2 regions of the Porcipelethomonas ammoniilytica genome follow, and region 2 is predicted to be linked to the other one. Evidence: predicted binding sites of a transcription regulator. Region 2 holds the regulator's gene; the other holds the start of a gene.

Region 1 (12,545 bases), 130 kb from region 2:
TACGTTCCATTATACTTAAGGCACAGTTTTCTCCGCTGTGCCTGTGATAGCTTACAAGAGTTTTTTTTATGCCGTATCTGTTAAGCAGCTTCAAAGTAACTCTGGTATCCTCTGCGGCAATAAAATCTACTGATTTGAGGGTTTCAAGCTGCCGGAACGTTACGTCCTCCATATTTCCTATCGGAGTTCCCACAACATATAATGTTCCCATTAATTGATTTCCTTTCTGTCAAGTCCCATACTATATATCTTTTCCATTTCCTCCGAATATCCTGATTCGTTCCACACGTAAAGCTGCGGCAAAACTTTCATAAAGGGCTTTGACCCTTTTTTACCTTCAATCAGAAAAAGCCACGGCGCAGTATCGGGATTTTTACTTACAAATCTAAGCCTTTTAGGTTCGATTCCATTGTTTTTCATAGCCGAAATTACATCGCTGAGCCTTTCAGGTCTGTTGCAAAGGCAAAGCCGTCCGCCGAATTTAAGCAGCTTTGCCGCCGCACGGCATACGTCGTCAATATTACATAAAATTTCATGCCTTGCTATCTTGTGAGCGTCAAGATTGCTTTCTATACCTGCCTTTGCAGCTTTATAGGGCGGATTACAGGTAACAAGACTGAACTGTCCCAAAGGCGCACCGTCCCACAATACTTTTAAATCGGCGCATATTGGAATAATACTGTCAATTTTATTTTTATCCAGACTTATTCTAAGCTGTTCTATAGCAAGCGGCTGAATATCTAAAGCATATGTAATTTTCGGAGGTTTTTCTCTTTGCATAATCAGAGGTATAATTCCGCATCCCGTTCCCAAATCACAAGCCGTATCGTTTAGTTTATACTCCGAAAAATTCGCCAGCAGAAATGCGTCCGTACCAAAACCATGCTCACGGCTTACGCATATACTGATTTTTTCAGACAGCTTTTCAAACTCAAATTTATTTTTTTCCACATACACCTCCGAAGTCAGAAAACGTTTAAACTACCAAATAAATAATATCACAATACCGGAAAAATTTCAATACTTTCAAACTTATATTTTAGCAGATATGCGTGTCTTATATATGCTTCATGTTGAATATGTACAGCATAAAAGTAAAAACCGGCACAGATTTTGTACCGGTTAAAAAATTTAAAAGTCACCCGACGTGTCGGTCATTAGCTTAAATTCAATTTCAAAATACGTAATCTTTCCGCTTTTATCGACTCTAGCACACTCTGCTTTTATCTTATCTCCGCCTTTTTTACCCTTGAGCAGCTGATTCAGTTCACTGTAATCAGCTATTTGCTGTCCTTCTATTGAAACAATAAAATCACCGTTTTTAAGCTCGGTATTTGCAATATCACAGTCCTTGCTTATATCGCTTATCCACAGACTACCCTCAAGTTCTTCAGGTATATCAAATCCGTATTTATCTTTAAATTCAATATTTGCATAATCAGCATATGCTGAATAAAAAGTAATTCCTACTCTCACTCTTCCGCTTACATATCCCTGAGAGATCAATTCTTCAATTATCGGCTTTGCTTCATTGATAGTAATGGCAAACCCCAGTCCCTCCGAATTAACAGCCGCATATTTTGACGAAGTTATGCCGATTACCTGACCGTAAAGATTAACCAAGGCTCCGCCGGAATTTCCGGGACTTATCGCCGCATTAGTCTGAATACAGTTCATTTCAAAGCTTGTTGCATCAGTCTTGATTTTTCTGTTCAGACCTGAAACTATTCCATCAGTAATAGATCCCGTCAATCCCGCCGGATTTCCTATTGCAACAACAGCTTCACCCTGATTGACCTCGTCGGAATTTCCCAGCACTGCCGCCGATAAATTTTCTGCGTCGATCTTTATCACCGAAATATCTGTTTTAGCGTCCCGCCCTACGATTTCGGCAGTATACGATTTATTATCATAGGTATTGACTACATATTTTTCCATGCCGTCCAATACATGAGTATTAGTTACAATATAACCATCCTCGGTAATAATAATTCCCGAACCGCTTCCCGACACAATATCCGTTTCCTTTGTTTTATATGTATATATTTCCACCACCTGAGGTCTTACTACCTGAACAAGTCCTTCGACTGTATATCTTCCGGTTTCATCAGTAAGCTGTTGATTATCTGTCTCAGGCTTGTGTTCTGTCCGCAGAATAATATTTCTTCCCTGAAATTCCGGTTCAAATCCTGCGAGGTTTCCGCGGTTTATATCCGAAACTATACAGTAAACGGTCAGAACGCACACAACAATAAAAATCATAGCCAGAAATATCGCCGCTGCCGGAATACGGCGTTTTTTCTCATCAGATACCGACTGATTTCCGATATTATTGAGAATATCATTTTCAATAATATCAAAACGTTCACACTCTTCTGCAGCTGTACTGCGATCATCGTTATTTTCAAAATTATCGTTCATTTTTTTCTCCATTTATCGGTTTATTCTCACTGTCTTCATTATCTTCGGATTCCGCTGCCGGGACAACGTTAAATTTATCTACAGGAAATGTCAGCAGGAATTCCGTATATTCGTCCTGATTGCTTTTAAGAATTATACTTCCATGATGAAATTCCACAAACTTTTTAACAATTGACAATCCAAGACCTACGCCTGAGGTATCATGACTTCTGGAAAAATCCGTTTTATAAAATCTGTCAAAAATCCTGGACATCTCCCTGCCTGAAATACCTCTGCCGGTATTTCCAAACCATAAATATATATTGTGCTGATCGCTATGGGTATTTAACTTTATTACTCCGCCGCTGTTCACAAATTTTACTGCATTGTCCACTAAATTATAAACTATCTGATACAAAATATCTTTATCACCGTATAACATTATTTTCGGACTGTCTATACCCTCAACGGTTACATTTTTATCCTCGATTTGTTTTTCAAACATAAAGAGAGTTTCAACAAACAACGCAGTCAGATCCACCATTCGCCGATTAAGCTGCATATCTCCCGATTCTATTCCGGAAATTTTCATCATGGTATTAATTGATCTGACCATTCTGTTAGTCTGATCCGAAACCCTTACCAGATATCTTCTCTGCTGGTCTCTTTCAATAGTTCCGTCAAGAATACCTGTAACAAAACCGTTTATTATAGTTACAGGAGTTTTCAGTTCATGTGAAACATTTGACATAAATTCCAGTCTGTGTTTATTGTTTGAAGCAATTATCTCTGTCATTTTATTCATTGCGGATATTATAGATGCAAGCTCCATGTCAGATGTCTCCGGAAGAGTCTTATCGGTCGTTCCGGTCTCAACAAAATCCGATGCATATTCATTCAGTTCCATCAGTAAATTAAACTTTCTGCGTTTCACAAGATAAAGTATTACTGAAAAAATAATAAATACTACAGTTATTGAAATAATCAGAACCTCTCCGATCCTGATTACCGAACGGTAATACTCGTCGGCAGGTTTCAGTGCTATAAAATATACTCCTCCATCGCTTAGAACAGACGGCATTTTTTTGCTGTAGATTATTACTTCGCTGTTTACAATATCAAATTCCGCCGCATTTATAAGTCTTGACACTGTTTCAGGCTTATATTTTTCCGTATCCGCCTCGGATTTAACAATAATACCGCCGTCTTTGTCAAGTATATAATAATTAGTGTCAAACACGTCTGAATATACAGCAAAAAAACGCTCCATATCCGATACTGCCGTCTCTCTGCTGTCAGATGAGTTTAAGCATATTTCAAAATTTTTTATAATTGTGCGGGCCGTCTTATCTATCTCATTATATTCAGACTTTTTTACATAAGACGCTGAAAACGCAAAAATGGAAATTCCTGTAAATACTGCTCCCAAAGTAAGCATTGCAATTGCAGCCAGATACTGAACAATAAGCTGTTTTTTCATACTTTTCTGTCTCTTTACGTCAGCTGCGTTCTTCATCGCATTCAAACTTATATCCCACTCCCCATACTGTTTTCAGCGCCCATTTGTCTGAAACTCCCTCTAGCTTTAAGCGAAGCCGCTTTATATGGACGTCTATGGTTCTGGAATCGCCGTAATACTCAAATCCCCACACCTCGTCAAGAAGCTGATCTCTTGTAAATACCCTGTTGGGATTGGAGGCTAAAAAGAACAAAAGCTCAAGCTCCTTAGGAGGAGTTTCAACCACCTTGCCGCGCACCTTCAATACATACCTTGTCAGATTGATATGCAGATTATCATAAAATAATTCTCTTGATTCCGACGAAGAAGTTGTCTGTCCCACTCTTCTTGAAACAGCCTTGATCCTTGCCAGCACTTCTTTTGTGTCAAAGGGTTTTACTATGTAATCGTCCGCACCCAGTTCCAGCCCGAGAACCTTGTCGAAAACCTCTGATTTTGCCGTAATCATCAAAATAGGCGTATTATAATTTTTCCGTATTTCACGACAAATCTGCCAGCCGTCCATACCGGGAAGCATTATGTCAAGCAGGATAATATCAGGTTTTAAGGCATAAAACTTAACCATACCCTCTTCGCCGTTATTTGAAATTATAGTACTATACCCCTCTTTTTCAAGATAAATCCTCAACAAATCACAAATATTTTTATCATCATCAATTATCAGAATTTTTCCAAGTGACATTTTTTCTTCCTTTTCCTTAACTATATTCAATAAAAACGTGCTAATAAATGGTTATCCTCTTCACTTGTAATACATATATTTTTATTTAATATTAACAAATTATGTGTTAAAAGTCAATACTTATAATATTATAAAAAATAACCAAAATATTTTTCCAGTTATCCTTTGTATAATTTTAACATTAATTTATGCCAAATCTAGTCTGGCATTGTCTATAAATACAAAAATCATTTATATTCTTAAAATCCCCTTGATTTTTCTGAGAAAGTTGGTAAAATAGTAATTAGCACTCAGAGAGTTTGAGTGCTAAAAAAGCTAATAAAATTTTCAGGAGGAATAAATATGACTATCAAACCATTGGCAGACAGAATCGTTATTAAAATGACAGAAGCCGAAGAAACTACAAAGAGCGGTCTTATACTGGCGGCTGCTTCAAAGGAAAAGCCTCAGGTTGCAGAGGTTGTTGCTGTAGGTCCGGGCGGAGTCGTTGACGGTGAAAAAGTTGATATGTATTTAAAAGTGGGCGACAAAGTTTTACTGAGCAAATATGCCGGTACAGAAGTCAAGGTTGACGATGTTGAATACACAATCCTCCGTCAGTCCGAGGTTCTGGCAATAGTAGAATAATCACATTTTAATTTATATTGTAAAGGAGAAATGTTATCATGGCAAAGGATATCAAATACGGCGAGGAAGCCAGAAAATCTCTTCAGTCAGGTATTGACAAGCTGGCTGATACTGTAAAGATCACATTAGGTCCTAAGGGAAGAAACGTTGTTCTTGACAAAAAATTCGGTGCGCCTCTCATTACAAACGACGGCGTAACAATTGCCAAGGAAATTGAACTTGAGGACGCATTTGAAAATATGGGCGCTCAGATGCTCAAGGAAGTTGCTACAAAAACTAACGACGCTGCCGGAGACGGTACAACAACAGCAACACTTTTGGCTCAGGCAATGATCCGTGAAGGCATGAAGAATATTGCAGCAGGCGCTAACCCGATGATCGTTAAAAAGGGTATGGCAAAGGCTGTTGAAACAGCAGTGGGTACCGTTATTTCAAATTCAAAGAAAATTGAAGGCAGCGACGATATCGCAAGAGTTGCAACAGTTTCTTCAGCTGATGAAAATGTAGGCAAACTTATCGCAGACGCTATGGAAAAGGTTACAGCTGACGGCGTAATTACAATTGAAGAAAGCAAAACTGCTGAAACCTACAGCGAAGTTGTTGAAGGCATGCAGTTCGACAGAGGCTACATTTCTCCTTATATGGTTACAGATACAGAAAAAATGGAAGCTGTTTACGACGATCCATATATTCTTATTACAGATAAAAAAATCGCTTCAATCCAGGAAATTCTTCCTCTTCTGGAACAGCTTGTTCAGTCAGGCAAAAAGCTTGTGATCATCGCTGAAGACATCGAAGGCGAAGCTCTTACAACTCTTATTCTCAACAATCTCAGAGGCACATTCAAGTGCGCAGCTGTTAAGGCTCCGGGATTCGGCGACAGACGTAAGGAAATGCTTCAGGATATTGCTATTCTTACAGGCGGTCAGGTAATTTCAGAAGAACTCGGTCTTGAACTTAAGGATACAGCTATCGAACAGCTTGGACGTGCAAGACAGGTTGTTATTAACAAGGAAAATACAATTATTGTTGACGGTTCCGGAAACTCTGACGATATCAAGAACAGAACTGCTCAGATCAAAGCTCAGATTGAAACAACAACATCTGATTTCGATAAAGAAAAGCTTCAGGAAAGACTTGCAAAGCTTTCAGGCGGTGTTGCAGTTATCAAGGTAGGCGCTGCAACTGAAATCGAAATGAAAGAAAAGAAACTGAGAATCGAAGATGCTCTTGCAGCTACAAAGGCAGCCGTTGAAGAAGGTATTGTTGCCGGCGGCGGTACTGCTCTTATCAATGCAATTCCTGCTGTTGAAGAGCTTATTCCTTCACTGGAAGGCGATGAAAAGACAGGCGCTCAGATCGTTCTCAGAGCTTTGGAAGAACCTGTTCGCCAGATTGCACTCAATGCAGGTCTTGAAGGCAGCGTCATTATAGATACTATTAAGCGTTCAGGCAAAACAGGCTATGGTTTCGACGCTTACAATGAAACATACGTTGATATGATTCCTGCCGGAATCGTAGATCCTACTAAGGTAACTCGTTCCGCACTCCAGAATGCAGCTTCAGTTGCCGCTATGGTTCTTACAACTGAAAGTCTTGTAGCTGATATTCCTGCACCGGAACCGGCTCCTGCAATGCCTCAGGGCGGTATGGGAATGGGATATTAATCCGATAACCTCCTCTTATTTAAACTATATATGTCTGAAAAGACGAACCGACTTCTGCATAATGCAGAGGTCGGTTTTTTTGCTGATTTCATTCTGTTTGCCCTTTTAATGTCCATCCGGCATAGTTAGCTGTCATAACATTTAGCATATCCGCATATTCAAGCTCGGAAATATAAAAACCGATATAAAGTGTATCATTGCCCATATCGCTTGTACTGCCTGAATCCACCAGCTTTTCATTATGAAGTATTACAGCATAAAAGCTGTCCTTGCATATCTGATAAATATCATCTGACTCATAATAATCGTCCGGATTTATAAAATCCGATATATTAGAACCACCCAATTTATATCCGTTCATATTTGCTGAAAGCGTTTCTTCAAGCTCTTCTTTTGTAAGACCGTATTCTTCCATAGTCGACAGTTTATCAAAAGCCTCCTGACCGTAATACACCTCATATGTTCCCGTACAGTAAGGCATGTTATGATCCTCTTCTAATTGATAATAAATAAATTCTCCGTCAGATCCAAGACAAAGCTCCGAACCATCTTTGGCAATAAATGTATTTCCGCTGATATAATCCCCTGCTGCAATATTAAACGACGCTGTTTTTGTAATATCACGTACATCAACCGAAAGATCATTTTCACTGGGACTCTGACCGGCAAATGTAACAACCGTATTCTTCTGAGGAACAATCAAAACATCAATTGAAAAGAAAATACCATTTACTTTCATATCTATTCTGCCGATATATGATTCCAAATTATCAGACGTAACAAATGATGTAAGAGTATCATCAGACCTGACTATCTCATTGCTTTCAGAGTATATATCCTTCAGATGCTGAAAAAATTCTTCAGGAGTATAACTGCCTAAACTTGAAACGCCCTGAAGCTGGTAAACATTTTTTTCGTCCGGCGTAGCAAATGTGCCCTCATGACCATTCAAAGGCTTCCAGCTAGAGTCAACCATAAAGGAAACATTGTCGACTGTACATGTCTGATACGACAATGCTTCTGTTGCCTGTTCCGCAAACGCCTCCGTATTGATTTCTGTTGTTTCCTCGGACAGTTCTGATGTAACCGATGTTTCAGCAGAGCTTTCATCACTGCTTTCGATTGTACTTTCTTTTTTAGTATTTCCGCACGCTGTCAGGGCAACAGATAATGCAAGCGCCAATATTGGTAAATAAAATTTTTTCATGAAACAAATTCCCCCTTATACTAGTAATTTTTATAATTATACTATATTTTTTAATTAAAGTCAAAAATACTCAAAAACTGAAAAAATTAAATACTATGAAAATTATCTCCAGTTTTTCAACACTTTTCTATTGATTTTTTATTCAAAATGTAGTATAATAAAATTATTATATTTATGTTAGGAGAAAAATAATGGTAAATGATATTATAGAGGAAATTAAGAAAGGACTTACCGGAAACGCCTCCCATGACGCAAATTATCTTCATGATCAGGCAATGAAGTACAGAAACCATGAAAATTCGGAAGAAATCCTCCGCATACTCAGCGACATGACGTTCGATCTTCTGCCTGACGATAAAAAAGAAGCGCTGCATAACGCTATGTTTATAGGCGACAAAAGAATTGATCAGGCGTACAATGAAGTAAATAACCTTTTTAAAAACAGAAAGCTCGACGAAGCCGCCGAGCTGATGAGTAAAATTGAAAAACAAGCTGATACATACTTTGACCACACGGAAAAAACTAAAAAATATTCATTCAGAAACCGTTTTGACGAATACCTTTTCGTAGAACTTTATAAGCCGGAAAAGCAGTATGAAAGAACTCCTTTTGATTTCTGCACTTATCTTGCCTTTTACGGATATATCCTTGTTGAAATGAAAAAGCCTGAAGAAGCGGTAAGGGTTCTCGAAAAGGCAATCAAATATAATCCTGTGAACACCGGACCCCGTTTTGAAATGGCTGAATGCTATAAAGTTCTCCGCAATCCTGAAAAGCTTTTTGAGTGCGTAAAAGAAACACTTAAAATCGCTTCCACTCCGGCAGATATCGCTAGATGCTACTGCAATCTTGGATATTACTGTATTGATATCAAGGATTATGATTCAGCTGTATGCTTCTATTATAACAGTATGCTTTACGTTCCGAATGATAATATAAAAGGCGAATTGCAGCATATAAGCATGCTTACCAAAAAACCAATTACACCTCCTTCCAAAGAAGATATTCTGAAAGCTTTTGAAAAATATAATCTTCACCACGGTCCAAGTCAGGTCGTAATCAACATGGCATACTCTCTGGGCGAATACTGTGTTGAACACAATGCCCGTCCGGAAGAATCTATATACTACTACAGTATAGCATACAATCTGACAAGAAATGAAGATATCAAGAAAAAAATAGACAAGCTTTCTGCACAAATAAAGAAACAGTAAAATTACTTCATCAGCTGCTCACGCATAAACGTGAGCAGCTTTTTCTCACGCCTTGATACCTGAACCTGAGTCATACCAAGCTTTTGTGCGGCTGCCGACTGAGTAAAATTCTTATAATACCGCAAAAATATAAGTTCACGATCTTTTGGCTCCATCATTTCCAGAACCTGACGCAAAGCAACAGTATCTCCGATTTCTATATCCGGCGACGGTGCGGCAACATCTATCTGTCCGCCGCCCTCTTCGGAGCTGTCAGTAAGAGAAACTGGAGGTAAACTGACCGACAATGCCTCTGCAATGGCACACTCGTCAGTATCCAGCTTTTTACCAAGTTCAGACAATGTAGGCTCACGCCCAAGCTCCTTTGACATTTCATCTCTGACACGTACCGCTTTCAAAGACAGCTCTTTCAGGCTTCTGCTTACCTTAACCGTTCCTCCGTCACGGAAAAGACGTTTGATTTCCCCCAGAATGACCGGTACGGCATAGGTCGAAAACTTAACGCCTCTTTCACAGTCAAAAGCCTCCGCAGCTTTAAGAAGACCTATACAGCCGGCAGAATATAAATCATCATATTCTATACCCCTTCCTCTGAAACGGTTAGCGCAAAGATGAACCAGTCCCAGATTCTCTTCCGGCAAAGGCTTATTCATTTGCCGCCCCCAGCTTTTTTCTCATTGTTACTACAGTACCTTTTCCCACAGTACTTTTAACTGTCAGCTTGTCCATAAAACTTTCCATAACGGCAAATCCCAATCCGGCTCTCTCTTCACAGGGAGCAGTAGTATACAGCGGTTCCATAGCGCGTTTAACGTCCGGAATTCCGCAGCCCTTATCCTTAATTCTTATGTATATTTCATTATCGTTAAGTATTCTTGCAGTTATTTCAATTATTCCTTCCGTACCTCTGTAAGCATGAACTATACAATTGGTAACTGCTTCTGAAACGGCAGTTCTTAAATCGGCAATATCCTCGATCCCCGGGTCAAGAAATGCTGCAAAAGCACAAACTGCCGTTCTGGCAAAGCCTTCATTTTCCGATTTGCTTTTAAAACTTATTTTCATTTCGTTTACAATCTTCATTTTTTCGCCTCCTCACACATTGCAGATTGACGCTAAACGGTCAATTCCGGAAAGTCTCATAACCTTTTTTATATGAGGGGGAGGATTTCTGACAACTAAGTTTCCTCCGATTTCCTGCATCAGCTTATACCTGCCCATAACCAGTCCGATTCCTGAGCTGTCCATAAATCCCACTTCAGAAAAATCCATAATAAGCTCTTCCGGCTGATTTTCACGAAGAGAAAAGTCTATATCCTGACGAAGGGATTTTGCGTTATGATGGTCAATTTCACCGGATAATAATGCAATCACTTTATTATCTTCATTTATAATCTTTACAGACATTTCTTTTTAACCTCCTGCTTAAAAACTCTGTATTTTTATTGTATTATAAGATGTGTAAATTTTTTGTAGAAACATGCAATCATTAAAACTATTATATTTAAATCAACTATAAAAGTAATGTGCTGCATAAGAAATTATGCAGCACATTACTTTTTCTTCTTTTAACAAACAAAAGGCTTCCTTACGGAAGCCTTTTGCCATGATATAGGGATTATTGGGGATTTTAATTTAACGCTGGGGTAAACGTTAAATCGAAATGTTTATACTCATTTACGAGTATGGTCATATTATATAATTCCAGTGTGAAATCTTTGTGAAAAGTCCTTGAAAAAACTCTGAAACAATATGATTATTTCTGTTTTGTCTGATTATTATCTTTTTTGTCATATTTTTTCTCGGAAAACCGTTTACTGTAAAATTTATGCTCTGTTTTCTTACTGTCTTCCACGCTTTCAGACTGTTCCGGCTTTACAATATCCTTAATTTCAAACCAGAATGTAGAACCCTTTCCTACAACGCTGTAAACTCCGAAATTATATTCATGCTTCTTAAGAATAGCTTTTACGATTGAAAGTCCCAGTCCTGTCCCCACTACTTCCCTCTTATGATTTTCCGAACGGTAATATTTATCAAAGATAAGCTTTATCTTTTCAGGAGCAATTCCCTCTCCGGTATCCGATACTTCTATACGGACGCAATCCGCTGAATTTTTCTGTTTTATGAAAATCTGCTTGTCCTCACCGGTATAATTAACGGCATTATTAATCAGATTGTAAATAACCTGCTGAATCTTTATTATATCGCAGCGTACTATTGCGTCCCCGTCAGGTTCAAATGAAATATGATAATCGGATTTTTTGGAAATTCCTTCATATCTTGCAACTATATCCTCAAGAAGGATTCTTATATTGAATTCAGTATAATTAAGCTCCTGATTACCGTCCTCAAGCTTTGAAAGGTCAAGCATGTCGTTTACAAGCTGTGCCAGACGGTCCGTTTCTTCAATTATTATTTCAAGATGTTCGTTTCTTTTCTGAGGATTATCTCCTGACAAATCCCTGATCATTTCAGCGTAAGCCTTAAGCATGGTAAGAGGAGTTCTAAGATCGTGGGAAACATTTGCTATAAGATCGCGCTGCATAGCGTCGACCTTTGAGATCTGCTGACCGGCATAAGTAAGCGTACTTGCAAGCCGCTGAATTTCAAGGTAGTCTCCTCCCTCAAATTTTATACTGTAATTTCCGGCAGCCATTTTTTCAGCTGACTTAGTAATTTTTACAATCGGTTCGGCTATTTTTCTAGCCATAAAAAATGAAATTACAATACTGAGAATAATAAGATAAATTGTTATAATAAGAAGCTGACGTTTTATTATTGACGCAGTGGAGCCTACGGGTACAAGCGGAGTATTGATGAGTACATACCCTTCAGGAGAGTCGGCACTGCCTATTACCACAGCGAATACCAGCATATCATTGCTTATTGCACTGTTATATTCCTTAAAATATATTTCTTTTTTACCGCTTTCCTTCAGCTTGTTTAAAAATTCTCCTTTCATGGAATCAGGACTGTGTATAAGGCAGCTTTTGCCCAGAGTATCCTTTGTATAAATGACTCTGCCGTATTTGTCCACAATTTCAATACATAAATCATTTGAAATAGCAATTGTTGTAAGCGTTCTGCCGTAATCGTCATCACCGTATTCATCAACTATTTTTTTCGCCGAAAGCTTTACATCGGAAATCTTCATTTTTTCATAAAAGTTTTCAAGAAAAACAATCTGAAAAAACCACAGCATTATAAATACTACAGCCGTAAAAAA
Region 2 (12,545 bases):
CTGACATGTCAAGCTTAAAACATGCTTCCAGAATCATTTAACCGTATCTACCTTCATAAGATTAGTTGTCCCCGAAATTCCCAGAGGAACACCGGCAGTAATAACTACTCTATCCCCCTGTTCCACATAGCCATACTTCTTAGCTGCGTCCACAGCATGCTCAAACAGCTCATCGGTACTGGTTTCCTCATTGATTATAATCGGAGTAACCCCCCATGACATATTCATCTGACGGCATACTACCTCATCTGTAGTACAGCTTATAATCGGACAAAGCGGACGATACTTAGAAATAAGTCTTGCTGTGCTTCCGCCTTTGGTTACTGTAATGATAGCCTTCACGTCTAAATCGTGAGCAGTTGTAACACATGCGTGAGATATGGCATTTGCAATATTAGGATTGCTGTCAGTACCTCTTTTATGAAACCTTGATTTATAATCAATATTATACTCCGTAGTTTCTGCGATCAGAGCCATAGTACTTACCGCTTCTATAGGATATTCGCCTGCCGCCGTTTCACCTGAAAGCATAATAGCGCTCGTACCGTCATAAATAGCGTTTGCCACATCTGTAATTTCGGCACGTGTAGGACGAGGATTTGAAATCATAGATTCCAGCATCTGAGTTGCAGTTATAACCTGTTTACCGGCATTATAACCCTTATGAATCAGTTCTTTCTGTATAGCAGGGATCTGTTCAAAAGGTATTTCAACACCCATATCTCCTCTTGCTACCATTATACCGTCAGCAGCTTCAAGGATTTCGTCTATATTTTCAACACCCTCAAGATTCTCGATTTTTGCTATGATTCTAACGTCAAACCAACCGAGACTCTGTGTATATTTTCTCAGGTAATTTATATCAGCGGCAGTTCTGACAAAGCTTGCGGCAATAAAATCATACTTCATTTTTGCGGCGAATTCCAGATCGTTCATATCGGCATCGCTGAGATACGGCATAGAAAGCTTTACTCCGGGAACGTTGATACCTTTGTTATTTGAAAGCTTGCCTCCGTGAATTACACGGCATTCGATTTCTGTAGCAGTAACTTTTTCTGCAAGAAGTTCAATAACGCCGTCGTTTATAAGTATTCTTGTGCCCACTGAAACATCGGCAGGCAGCTTTTTAAACGTAATACTGCCTACCTTATCTGTACAGAGACAATCTTCGGTAGTCAGCGTATAAATATCGCCGTTTTTAATTTCTACAGGCTTGTCGTCAACAAATCTGCCCAGTCTTACTTCCGGTCCCTTGGTATCCATCATTGCAGCAACGGGAAGATTCAGTTCAGACGCAACTTTTCTTACCTTTTCAATGCAATCCTTATGGTACTCGTAGCTTCCGTGAGAAAAGTTGAATCTGGCAACATCCATACCATGCTCCATAAGCTTTTTTATCATTTCCTCACTTTGTGTTACCGGACCGATCGTACAAACAATTTTTGTTTTTCTCATTTAAATCCTCCTGAAAAAATCGCATTTTCCTCATAATTCCATTTTCAGCAACGGCTAAACCGTGACGCCGATAATCCATTCCGCAGGACTTTTTCTATATTTAGGCGGGAGCATGTCAAAAATACCTGTTCCTGCCGGAATAAGAAACTTAATTTTAAAACCGTTGTCCTCAAGCTCTGATATAAGCTGTTCTCTAGTCCAGAGCGCTTCATAAACCGGATATTCATTCCAACCGTTAATTGCACGAAGCTTTATTCCGATTACAGAATCAAAACCATTGATAATAAACAGACCATCTGTTTCCAGCATGGTTTTAACACGGGCATATATTTTTTTGCGGTGGCTGTAATCAAGGTGATTCACATAATTCAAGCCGTTGATGACGTCAAATATGCCTTCATGCGTATCGCTTATACGGCATCTGTTTATATTTTTGCCTGAAAAGTAGTAATTTTCTGCTGCATTGACCGCCGTTTTTTCCATTATGCTCAAACAGTTATAAGGATATTCACGGGATCTGAGTAAGGCTTCAGTGCCTGCTGTTTCTTCAGAGACGTCTGTAAATTTCTTTCCGGAAGCTTCAAGAACATGATTTAACTGACTGAAAGTAACCGCACCGGACGGTACTGACGTTTCCATACTCTTTTCAATCGTTCTGACGATTTTTCCGCTCATAAGCTTGTCAGCCGAAATGAGGGATACGCAGCGGAATCCTTTTTGAACAAAACTTCTATAGGTACTGTCTGACAGGGTGATATAGGTATGAAGCCCACAGTCGTTGAGAAACTTAAGATTTTCAAGTTCTTCATCAGATATATTCTCAAACGGTTCGTTGCCTGTTACAATAATTACAGCTGATTTCAGCGCCAGTTTTTTGGGTATCTGAAGGTTTTCGGTACAGATAATGCTGAAATTTCCCTGCGGTTCGCAATTGTCTTCCATACGATTTATTTTATAAATTGAGTTTCTGCTGAGATTACCGTACAATACAGCCGCATATCTGTCTTCCCCGTAAAAATCAATTACAACCTTGTCAAAAGCGCTCATTGCGGAAAATTCACGGCTTAATGCGTTATACAAAAATTTTTCAAGCTCGGTATTTTCGGACAGTCCGACAGAATTTCTTGCCGTTTCTATTTTTTCATAATACCCTATACAGTTGGAAATATCCGCCTCCTTGCAGCCTTTCGGACAATCCGCAAGCCTTGCGCCGGGAGAAATACTCAAGGCGTAATTTTCCAGCTTCTCCGTATATTTTCCCAGACCGCCGTCCATTTTTTCTATCTGATTGGAATTCAGCGTAGACCGCAGGCGCACTGAATCAAGTTCCTTTTTCATTGCAGAAAGAACCGCCGCCGTTTTATGTCGGGCATCGGTTTCTTTTTCCAGACGCTCCTCAAGCTCACGGCAGTATTCCTTCAAATCGGATACTGTCTGAATCAGCTGAAAATTAAGTTCATTCTGTCTTGCTCCAAATTCGCCTAGTGCATTGCCGCCCTTTTTCCTGCTCATTTTCTTTACAAATCCGGAATCGTTTTCCGATTCAGATTCATTATATGCAGGTTCGGCATTAATAAGATTTTCTATGTTGTTCTCCAGTTTCTTCAAATCAATTCACCGCTTTAATATTTTTCTTTATCCGCCTCGGAATTCATTTCTCCGGGAGATATCATTGTTTTTATGGTCATAAGAATTATCCGCAGATCCATAACCATTGAATAGCGTTCAATGTACATAAGATCCATTTTCAGTTTGTCATAAGGAGTCGTATCATAAACGCCGGTTACCTGTGCATATCCTGTAAGTCCCGCCTTTACTTTTAAACGGAATTTGAATTCCGGCATTTCTCTTTCGTATTTTTCAGTAAGCTCCGGACGTTCCGGTCTTGGTCCTACTACGGACATATCCCCTTTGATTATATTGAAAAGCTGCGGAAGCTCGTCCAGCCTGCATTTTCTCAAAAATTTTCCTACTCTTGTGATCCTTGAATCCGAACCGGTCGCCAGCTGAGGCACTCCGTTTTTTTCGGCATTAGGTATCATGCTTCTGAATTTATATACAAAAAATTCCTTTCCGTTAATGGTAAGTCTTTTCTGCTTGTAAATTATACTTCCGCCGTCGTCGATTTTTATTGCAGCTGCAATTATAAGCATAAACGGAGACAGAATAATCAGACCTATTACTGATACCACAATATCAAAAATACGCTTAAAAAGACGCTGTTCAAAGGAAAGTCCACTGTTTCTGCACAGCAGCAGCGGAGAGTCAAAAAGATTTATATCAGTACCTCCCCTGATAATAATATCGGAAATTTTCGGAGAAATATATATTCGCTTTGAATTTTCAAAACAATACTTTATAATATCGTTTCTTGTCTGACCGGTTATATCACAGATAATAGCTCCGTCAAATCTCAGTATTTCACTTTTTATTTTATCCATATCTTCATGAATGTTAATGGATTCACAGATCATATATTTATCTTCACGCCTGCTCATTTTATTGGTAAGCGTTTCCGCATTGCGGCTGCCGTATATTATTATAAGCTTCCTTGGAGGATAAAGCTTTAAGTATATTTTATTGTTGGCAGCTATCCACAGTGCAATAATTATTAAATCGGTAGCCGTCATTATAAACATAGGAAAAACCTTCATAAAGTCACGTCCGATAGCGCTTATCTGAAAATAAGTGATTATATTGACCGCTACCATGGAAATCGCCTGTGAATAGAGCATATCCGTCCGCTTCAGATATCCCATTGTAAGACCGCCGTAAGCCTTGAAAAAAATCATGGTAAGGATTACATAGATAAGAATTACCACCCAGTTTCCGCGTCTGTAAAACGGAAGAACTATCGCATCACTGTAATATTCGTACCATATATACATAAAATCCGCCGCCAAAGCGGCAAGTAAAATCAAACTTGAAAAGAATGATACTATTTTTTTATACTGTTCATTATTCTTCATCAGAAAAACTCACTTTAATATTCAAAGATTATAAGCAAGCAATCAGCTGCACTTACATTTATATCATTATAGCAAAATACGTCCTGATAGTCAATAGACGGAAAACTTTTATACTAAATTTGTAATAATTTATGCTAATACCTTTATAATTTAACAATTTTATCCTATTAACTTATATGCCGCCAACACTATAAGAAATACACCTGAAACCCAGGAAAGATCTGGCCCTTTTTTGCTCAGTCCTTCGCCGAGCTTTCCGCCGGCGGCTACTGCCATTAATCCGAATATAAAGCTTAGTAGACACACTCTTAATATATTTGCACCGGAAAGTCCCGCACCCAGTCCGCCGGATACGGAATCCACTGACAATGCCAGAGCAAGAGCCACGGCTTCTTTGGGAGACAATATTTTAGAACGGTCTGCGTCTGCTTTGGTTTCATCTAAATATACGCTTATGACAAATCCGATATTGAAACAACTAAAGGATACCTTCCCATTTCCCTTATGTTTTCTTAAAATGGATTTAAGACCGTTCTGACAAAAGCCGGTAATGCCTATTATGCCTAAAAGTACCGCCCCTGCGGTACGGCAGAAGCTTTCGGGAATAAACGCTCCGGCAGCAGCTGATATCAGCATTGAAGCCGTAAGAACCGCCGAGCTTATAATACTGATCACAAAGGCGGAAACGGCAGGTATTTTTATTTTTCCGGTACTGTAAGAAAGTGCGGCGAAAAATGCGTCGGTTGACATAGCCAGAACAAGGAGCATATCCTCAGTCACTTTTATTTCCTCCCTTGTTAAAATCGGGTTTATATGTTATTATTTATAATATGAATAAACTTAAGAAAGGGTGACTGAAATGTCCACTAAAGAAAAGGTAATGGAAGAGCTTCTTAATTCAGACGATTATATTTCCGGAGAAACACTTGCGCAAAAACTGGGTGTAGGAAGAAATTCGGTATGGAAAGCGGTTAAACAGCTTCAGGAAGAAGGCTTTGATATACAGGCAATCAACAACAAGGGCTACATTTTAAAAAGCACCGGAGATATTTTAAACCGTGAAATTATAAAAAGCTTTCTGGATAAAACTGATGACAGAGAAATAATCGTACTTGATGAAACAGATTCTACAAACAACTACGCAAAGGATCTAGCAAGAAAAGGAGCAAAAAATGCAACAGCAGTAATTGCAGACTGTCAGACTGCCGGTAAAGGAAGGATGGGAAGAAGTTTTTGTTCTCCTCATGGAACAAGTATTTATCTCAGTATTATTCTACGCCCTGAAACCGATATGGAAACCTGTCAGCTGATAACCTCCTGTGCGGCAGTCGCTGCGGCACAGGCAATCGACAAGGTGTGCGGCACAGACGTAAAAATCAAATGGGTAAACGACCTGTTTTTAAACGGTAAAAAAATCTGCGGTATTTTAACCGAAGCTTCGGTAAACTTTGAAACCGGACAGCCGGAATATGCAGTAGTAGGAATCGGAATCAATGTAAAATCCATTAAAAATATTTTTCCGGAAGAACTTATGAATGTTGCTACATCAATTGAAGACGAAACCGGAAAAGCTCCGTCAAGAGCTGAAATTATTGCTGAAATACTGAAAAATATAGATATACTGACAAAAAATCTTTCAGATACTTCCTTTCTGGAAAATTACCGAAAACGCTCATTTATTATAGGACAAAGAGTGTCAGTTTCCAAGCTCGGCAGTGAAAAAACCGCCCTTGCAATCGGTATAAGCGATAATGCCGGACTAATCGTCCGCTATGACGACGGCACTGAGGAAACTCTCAATTCCGGCGAAGCAAGAATTTTACCTCCCTTACATTTTTGAAAAAAAGTAAAATGTTACATCTAAAATTCACACTCGAGTAATATTGGTGCAGTTATTTGATTCAGGCAAAAATTCCACATTTCAGGTTGGCTTTTACAGCCGATTTTTGTGCATTGTGATGAAAATGCATAAACCCCTTGACAATTGAGCATAATAGTGTTAAATTATATTTAGCACTCCAAGAGGATGAGTGCTAACACTCAAAATCAGGAACTGCCAGCAGAACAAAGGAGGCGCCGGACTGTGAATGACAGAAAATTAAAAATTCTTGCAGCTGTCATAGATGAATATATAATGACCGGCGAACCGGTAGGTTCTAAAGCAATAGCTTCTCTGCCTGAAATAAACGTTTCCGCCGCAACGGTAAGAAACGATATGGCAATGCTTGAACAGCTGGGATACCTTGAACAGCCGCATACCTCTGCGGGACGCGTTCCGACGTTCAGCGGATACAGGCTTTACATTGACAAAATAATGAAAACTCAGACTCTTCCGGATGACGAAGTAAAACGCCTTGACAAAATGCTGGAGGATCAAGGCGCAGTTACCGAAGAACTCGTAATACAAAGCGCCGCTACTGCTCTTGCAGAGCTTACGCAGTGTGCGGTGGTCGCTTCAAACGCCGCTCCGAAATTTTCGGTAATTTCAAAAGTTGAAGTTATCCCTACAGGCAAACGGCTTTATGTGATACTTCTCATTACTTCAAACGGAAGTATAAAAAACAAGGCGTGCAGGCTCGAATTTGACCTCACAAACGAACAGCTTGAATTTTTTACAAATTATATCGAAGAAAATCTTCAGGGAATATCCATATCTGAGCTGTCAGATGAAATGCTTAACAGTCTGGTCGAAGCTCTGGGAACATATATGTTTACCCTTTCTCCTTTGGTTCAGGGAATTTATGAACTTTCAAAAGACCTGAGAAATAAGGAACTGACAGTAAAAGGTGAAAAAAATCTTCTCTCTTGCGATGAACTGGACAAAATGGATATAGTAAAATTCATGGACCGCAAATCCGAAATCGAAGGATTTCTGGACGATTCGTTCAGCGGTATTCATGTAATGTTCAGCGAGGAAAATGACGGATTCGTGATCGGAAATTCCAGCATGATAGTTTCAAATTATCAAAAAGGTGATAAAACAGCCGGTTCACTGGGTATAATAGGTCCTGTAAGACTTGATTACGCAAAAATAATTCCTTATATAGAATACTTTACAAATAAAATTTCGGATCTGATTTCCGAAGATGATGAAGCTACAGACAGAAAGGACAATGACAATGAGTGATGAAGAAAAAATAAAAGAACCTACAGAAACGACCGAAGCTCCCAATAAAAATATGGACATAGATGTTGAAATAAGCGAAGACGGTTCCGGTGAATTACAGGAAAAAATCGACGAGCTTACTTCTCAGCTTGCCGAAGCAAACGACAAATATCTGAGACTCTATGCGGAATATGATAATTACCGCAAGCGTACAACAAAGGAAAAAATGGAAGCCTACGGCGACGCAACTTGCAGATGCATTGCGGAGATTCTTCCGGTAATTGACAGCTTTGAAAGAGCAATTGAGGCGGAATGCACTGACGAATCCTATAAAAGCGGTATGCAGATGATCTACACCAATTTCATTGATGTGCTGAAAAAAATAGGAGTTACTGAAATGGAGGCGTTGGGCAATGAATTTGATCCGAATCTTCATAACGCAATAAAGAAGACGGAAGACGAAAACTTCGGTGAAAACACAATTTGTGAAGTTTTCCAAAAAGGTTATATGTTTAACGACAGAGTGATCCGCCATGCAGTTGTAGCGGTGGCAAATTAATTTTAACGATATCACATAATTTTAAACGGTATATATGAGAAAGGAAGATTTATCATGGGAAAAATCATTGGTATTGACTTAGGTACAACAAATTCATGCGTAGCAGTTATGGAAGGCGGCAGCGCCGTTGTAATCCCTAACTCCGAAGGCGCAAGAACAACTCCTTCAGTTGTTGCTTTTTCTAAAAACGGTGAAAGACTTGTAGGTCAGGTAGCTAAGCGTCAGGCAGTTACAAATCCTGAAAAGACAGTTATTTCAATCAAGCGTCATATGGGTTCTGACTACAAAGTAGATATTGACGGTAAATCATATACTCCTCAGGAAATTTCAGCAATGATCCTGCAAAAGCTTAAATCAGATGCAGAAGCGTATCTTGGAGAAACAGTAACAGAAGCTGTTATTACAGTTCCTGCTTACTTTACAGACGCTCAGAGACAGGCAACTAAAGACGCCGGTCAAATTGCAGGTCTTAATGTAAAGAGAATTATCAACGAACCTACGGCAGCTGCACTATCTTACGGTGTTGACAAGGAAGAAGACCAGAAGATCATGGTTTACGACTTAGGCGGCGGTACATTCGACGTTTCGATCATCGAAATGGGCGACGGCGTTACAGAAGTTCTTGCAACAGCCGGTAACAACCACTTAGGCGGCGATGACTTCGACCAGAGAATTATCGACTGGATGATTGCCGAATTCAAAAAATCCGAAGGCATCGACCTTTCAACAGATAAAATGGCTATGCAGAGACTTAAGGAAGCGGCAGAAAAATCCAAAATCGAACTTTCTTCAACTCCGACTTCACAGATCAATCTTCCGTTTATCACAGCAGACGCTACAGGTCCTAAGCACCTTGACCTTACTCTCACTCAGGCTAAGTTCAATGAGCTTACATCAGATCTCGTACAGTCCACAATGGGTCCTGTAAAGCAGGCTCTCTCAGACAGCGGTCTTTCAGCAAGCGACCTGCACAAGGTTCTTATGGTAGGCGGTTCTTCAAGAATTCCAGCTGTTCAGGAAGCTGTAAAGAGCTTTATGAACAAAGATCCGTTCAAGGGTATCAATCCTGACGAATGCGTAGCTTTGGGTGCTGCATATCAGGGCGGCGTACTCGGCGGTGACGTTAAGGAAGGTTTGCTCCTTCTGGACGTTACTCCTCTTACACTCGGTATTGAAACAGCAGGCGGAGTAAGCACTCCTATGATCCAGAGAAATACTACTATTCCTACAAAGCAGACTCAGGTATTCTCCACTTACGCTGACAATCAGACAGCTGTTGATATCAACGTACTTCAGGGTGAACGTGAATTTGCAAAGGATAACAAGCAGCTCGGTACATTCCGTCTTGACGGTATTGCTCCTGCTCCTAGAGGAATCCCTCAGATCGAAGTTACTTTCGATATAGACGCAAACGGTATCGTTCATGTTTCCGCTAAGGATAAGGGTACAGGCAAGGAACAGAACATTACTATTACTTCTTCAACAAATATGTCCAAGGAAGACATTGACAAGGCTGTCAAGGACGCTGAAATGTTTGCCGAAGAAGACAAAAAGAGAAGAGAAGAAGTTGATACAAAGAACAATGCTGAAAACTTTGTATTCCAGTGCGAAAAGGCTCTTAACGATTTCGGCGACAAGGTAACTGCTGAAGATAAAGCTCCTATCGAAGCTAAGTGCAATGAACTTAAAGAAGCTTTAAAAGGCAATGACATTGCAGATATCAAGGCTAAGCATGATGAACTTCAGAAGGTATTCGGCGAACTGGCAACTAAGGTTTACCAGAATGCAAGTCCTGAAGAACAGGCAGCTGCACAGCAGGCGGCAGCAGAAGCAGCAGGTGCGGCAGGAAATGCGTCAAATGACGACGGCGTTGTAGACGCTGACTACACAGAAGCTTAAAAAATACTAGCTGTGAGGGCGGATAAATTTGTCCGCCCGAAAGCTGTTTATACTCGATTGTAAAATAGTATAAAAGCACAGACAGAAAGAGGTGCGGTCAGTTATGGCTGATGAAAGAGATTATTATGAGGTGCTGGGGGTTCAGAAAGGTGCGTCTGATGACGAAATAAAGAAAGCCTTTAAGAAAATGGCAAGAAAATATCACCCTGACCTTCACCCTAACGATAAAGAATGCGAAGAAAAATTCAAGGAATTAAACAAAGCTTATGAAGTACTTTCCGATCCGGAAAAACGTCAGAGATACGATCAGTTCGGTCATGCGGGAGTTGACCCCAACTTCGGCAGCGGAGGATTTTCCGGAGGCTTCAACGGAGGCGGTTTCGGCGGAGGAGATATTTTTGAAGACCTGTTCAGCGGTATTTTCGGCGGAGGAGGCGGTATGAGATCTTCGGCACGCTCCAATGCCAACGCTCCCAGAAGAGGTCAGGATATCAACGCCAACATAAATATAAGCTTCATGGAAGCCTGTGAAGGCAAAAAACATGACGTTAAAATAAATAAAATGGAAAAGTGCAGCGAGTGCAACGGTACAGGCGCTGCGGCAGGTTCTTCTCCGCAAACATGTCCGGATTGTAACGGTTCAGGTACTGTTAAAGTCACTCAGAGAACTCCATTCGGTATGATCTCCTCTTCAAAAACATGCTCACGCTGCGGAGGAAAAGGAACGATCATTTCAAATCCGTGCAAAAAGTGCGGCGGTACTGCAAGGGTAAGAGTTTCAAAAACTATAAATGTGGATATTCCGGCAGGTATAGACGACGGTCAGATTTTGAGAGTCGGAGGACAGGGCGACAACGGTTTGAACGGCGGCCCGTCCGGCGACCTGAATGTTGTGGTTTCTGTAAGACCGCATCCGCTTTTTGTCAGAAACGGTTCCGATATTCACTGCGAAATCCCTATTACTTATACTCAGGCAGTTCTGGGCGACGAGATTACCGTACCTACTATTGACGGAAATGTTAAATACAATATAGCCGAGGGAACACAAACAGGCACTGTATTCCGTCTAAGAGGAAAAGGCGTTAAAAAACTCAGACGAAGCGACAGAGGCGATCAGTACGTCAAGGTCAATATTGAAGTTCCAAAAAATCTTAACAAAAAGCAAAAGGATCTTCTGCGTGAATATGAAGCATCTATGTCTGAAAGCGAAACAGAAAATCATTATGAAAAAAGAAAATCCTTTTTTGATAAACTTAAAGAAAAATTTAATCAGTAATGTCAAAGCAGACACTTTCGGTGTCTGCTTTTATGCTATAGACAGACTATAAATTTACATGAATACGACAAAGTTTAATGCTGATAATATTACAAAACAGAAACATATCATTATTATTATTGACTTTTATCGTACTATTGTGTATAATACAGTCATTACATAAAGACAAAAAGGGAGCATTTAAATGAATAAAAAAAAGAAAATTATAATTGCCGCCGTGTCGGCAGCGGCAGCAGTTGCCGTTGCAGTATCGGGAATTGCAATTTGGAAATTAAGCTCTGATAACCAATCAGGAGAAAAGGTTTTTGTAAGTCCCGTTGCAGATATAAACACAGTAAATATGATCTCATTAGGCGGGGACTGCTTTTCAGGCGTAATCGAATCGCAGAAAAGCCTTGATGTTAAATACGATACCTCCAAAACAATAAAAGAAATACTTGTTAAGGAAGGCGACGAGGTTTCAGAAGGTACAGAGCTTTTTACCTATGACGTTGAAGCTATGGAACTGGAATTGGAACAGGGCGAGCTTGAAATTGAAAAATTCAATAACGATATAGATTCTATGCAAAAACAGATCACGCAGCTTGAAAGCGACAAAAAAAACGCCTCAAGCGACGATAAATTTTCATATTCCGCTCAGATCCAAACTCTGAAAACCGACATTTCAAAAGCAGAATACGATAAAAAAGTTAAAAATTCAGAGCTTGAAAAACTGAAAAATTCAATAAAAAATTCTACTGTAAAGTCAGAAATGTCAGGAACAGTAAAAAAAGTAAATTCCCCGAATTCCGGTAACAGCAATCCGGAAGATATGTACGGAGAAAATACCGATGCAGACGTTGTAATGACTATTATTGCAAGCGGTGATTTCAGAGTAAAGGGAACTGTCAACGAACAGAATATGATGGCGATAAGTGCCGATATGCCCATGATCATACGTTCAAGGACAGATGAAACGGTAACATGGAACGGAACAGTCACTGAAATAGGCTCAGAACCTATTCAGGACAACAGCGGAGTAATGTACAGCGGAGATTCAGACGAAATGAGCACATCTTCAAAATATCCGTTTTACGTATCGCTGGACAGCAATGAAGGTCTTATGCTGGGTCAGCATGTTATTATTGAACCTGACTACGGACAATCCGGTATGGAAGAAAAAACAGGAGTATGGATTTATGAGGATTATATCGTCACAGACGACGACGGTAAAACCTTTGTCTGGGCTGCCGGAAAAAAGGACAGGCTTGAGAAAAAATACGTTGAAATCGGAGAAAAAGA

Evidence for each region. The regulator HrcA, encoded in region 2, represses chaperone genes, less so after heat shock. The targets are predictions, from matches to a motif close to TGTTAGCACTCNNNNNNNNNGAGTGCTAACA.
Region 1: OCV67_RS02390 (co-chaperone GroES) is a predicted target of HrcA. The motif match lies at 4,883-4,913, and genes of this name have one in related genera.

Annotation. Positions count from the first base shown of each region.
Region 1 covers NZ_JAOQKH010000002.1:163,241-175,785, reverse strand. The annotation lists gene rsmI (16S rRNA (cytidine(1402)-2'-O)-methyltransferase) at 1-211, opposite strand, end outside; gene OCV67_RS02410 (tRNA1(Val) (adenine(37)-N6)-methyltransferase) at 211-951, opposite strand; gene OCV67_RS02405 (S1C family serine protease) at 1,132-2,421, opposite strand; gene OCV67_RS02400 (sensor histidine kinase) at 2,411-3,880, opposite strand; gene OCV67_RS02395 (response regulator transcription factor) at 3,900-4,601, opposite strand; gene OCV67_RS02390 (co-chaperone GroES) at 4,944-5,228, shown strand; gene groL (chaperonin GroEL) at 5,267-6,895, shown strand; gene OCV67_RS02380 (hypothetical protein) at 6,984-8,102, opposite strand; gene OCV67_RS02375 (tetratricopeptide repeat protein) at 8,294-9,316, shown strand; gene OCV67_RS02370 (sigma-70 family RNA polymerase sigma factor) at 9,319-9,969, opposite strand; gene spoIIAB (anti-sigma F factor) at 9,962-10,399, opposite strand; gene OCV67_RS02360 (STAS domain-containing protein) at 10,412-10,723, opposite strand; gene OCV67_RS02355 (sensor histidine kinase) at 11,073-12,545, opposite strand, start outside.
Region 2 covers NZ_JAOQKH010000002.1:28,443-40,987, reverse strand. The annotation lists gene pyk (pyruvate kinase) at 34-1,455, opposite strand; gene OCV67_RS01760 (hypothetical protein) at 1,510-3,063, opposite strand; gene OCV67_RS01755 (sugar transferase) at 3,078-4,424, opposite strand; gene OCV67_RS01750 (MntP/YtaF family protein) at 4,584-5,204, opposite strand; gene OCV67_RS01745 (biotin--[acetyl-CoA-carboxylase] ligase) at 5,284-6,264, shown strand; gene hrcA (heat-inducible transcriptional repressor HrcA) at 6,508-7,551, shown strand; gene grpE (nucleotide exchange factor GrpE) at 7,544-8,089, shown strand; gene dnaK (molecular chaperone DnaK) at 8,144-9,988, shown strand; gene dnaJ (molecular chaperone DnaJ) at 10,092-11,264, shown strand; gene OCV67_RS01720 (efflux RND transporter periplasmic adaptor subunit) at 11,449-12,545, shown strand, end outside.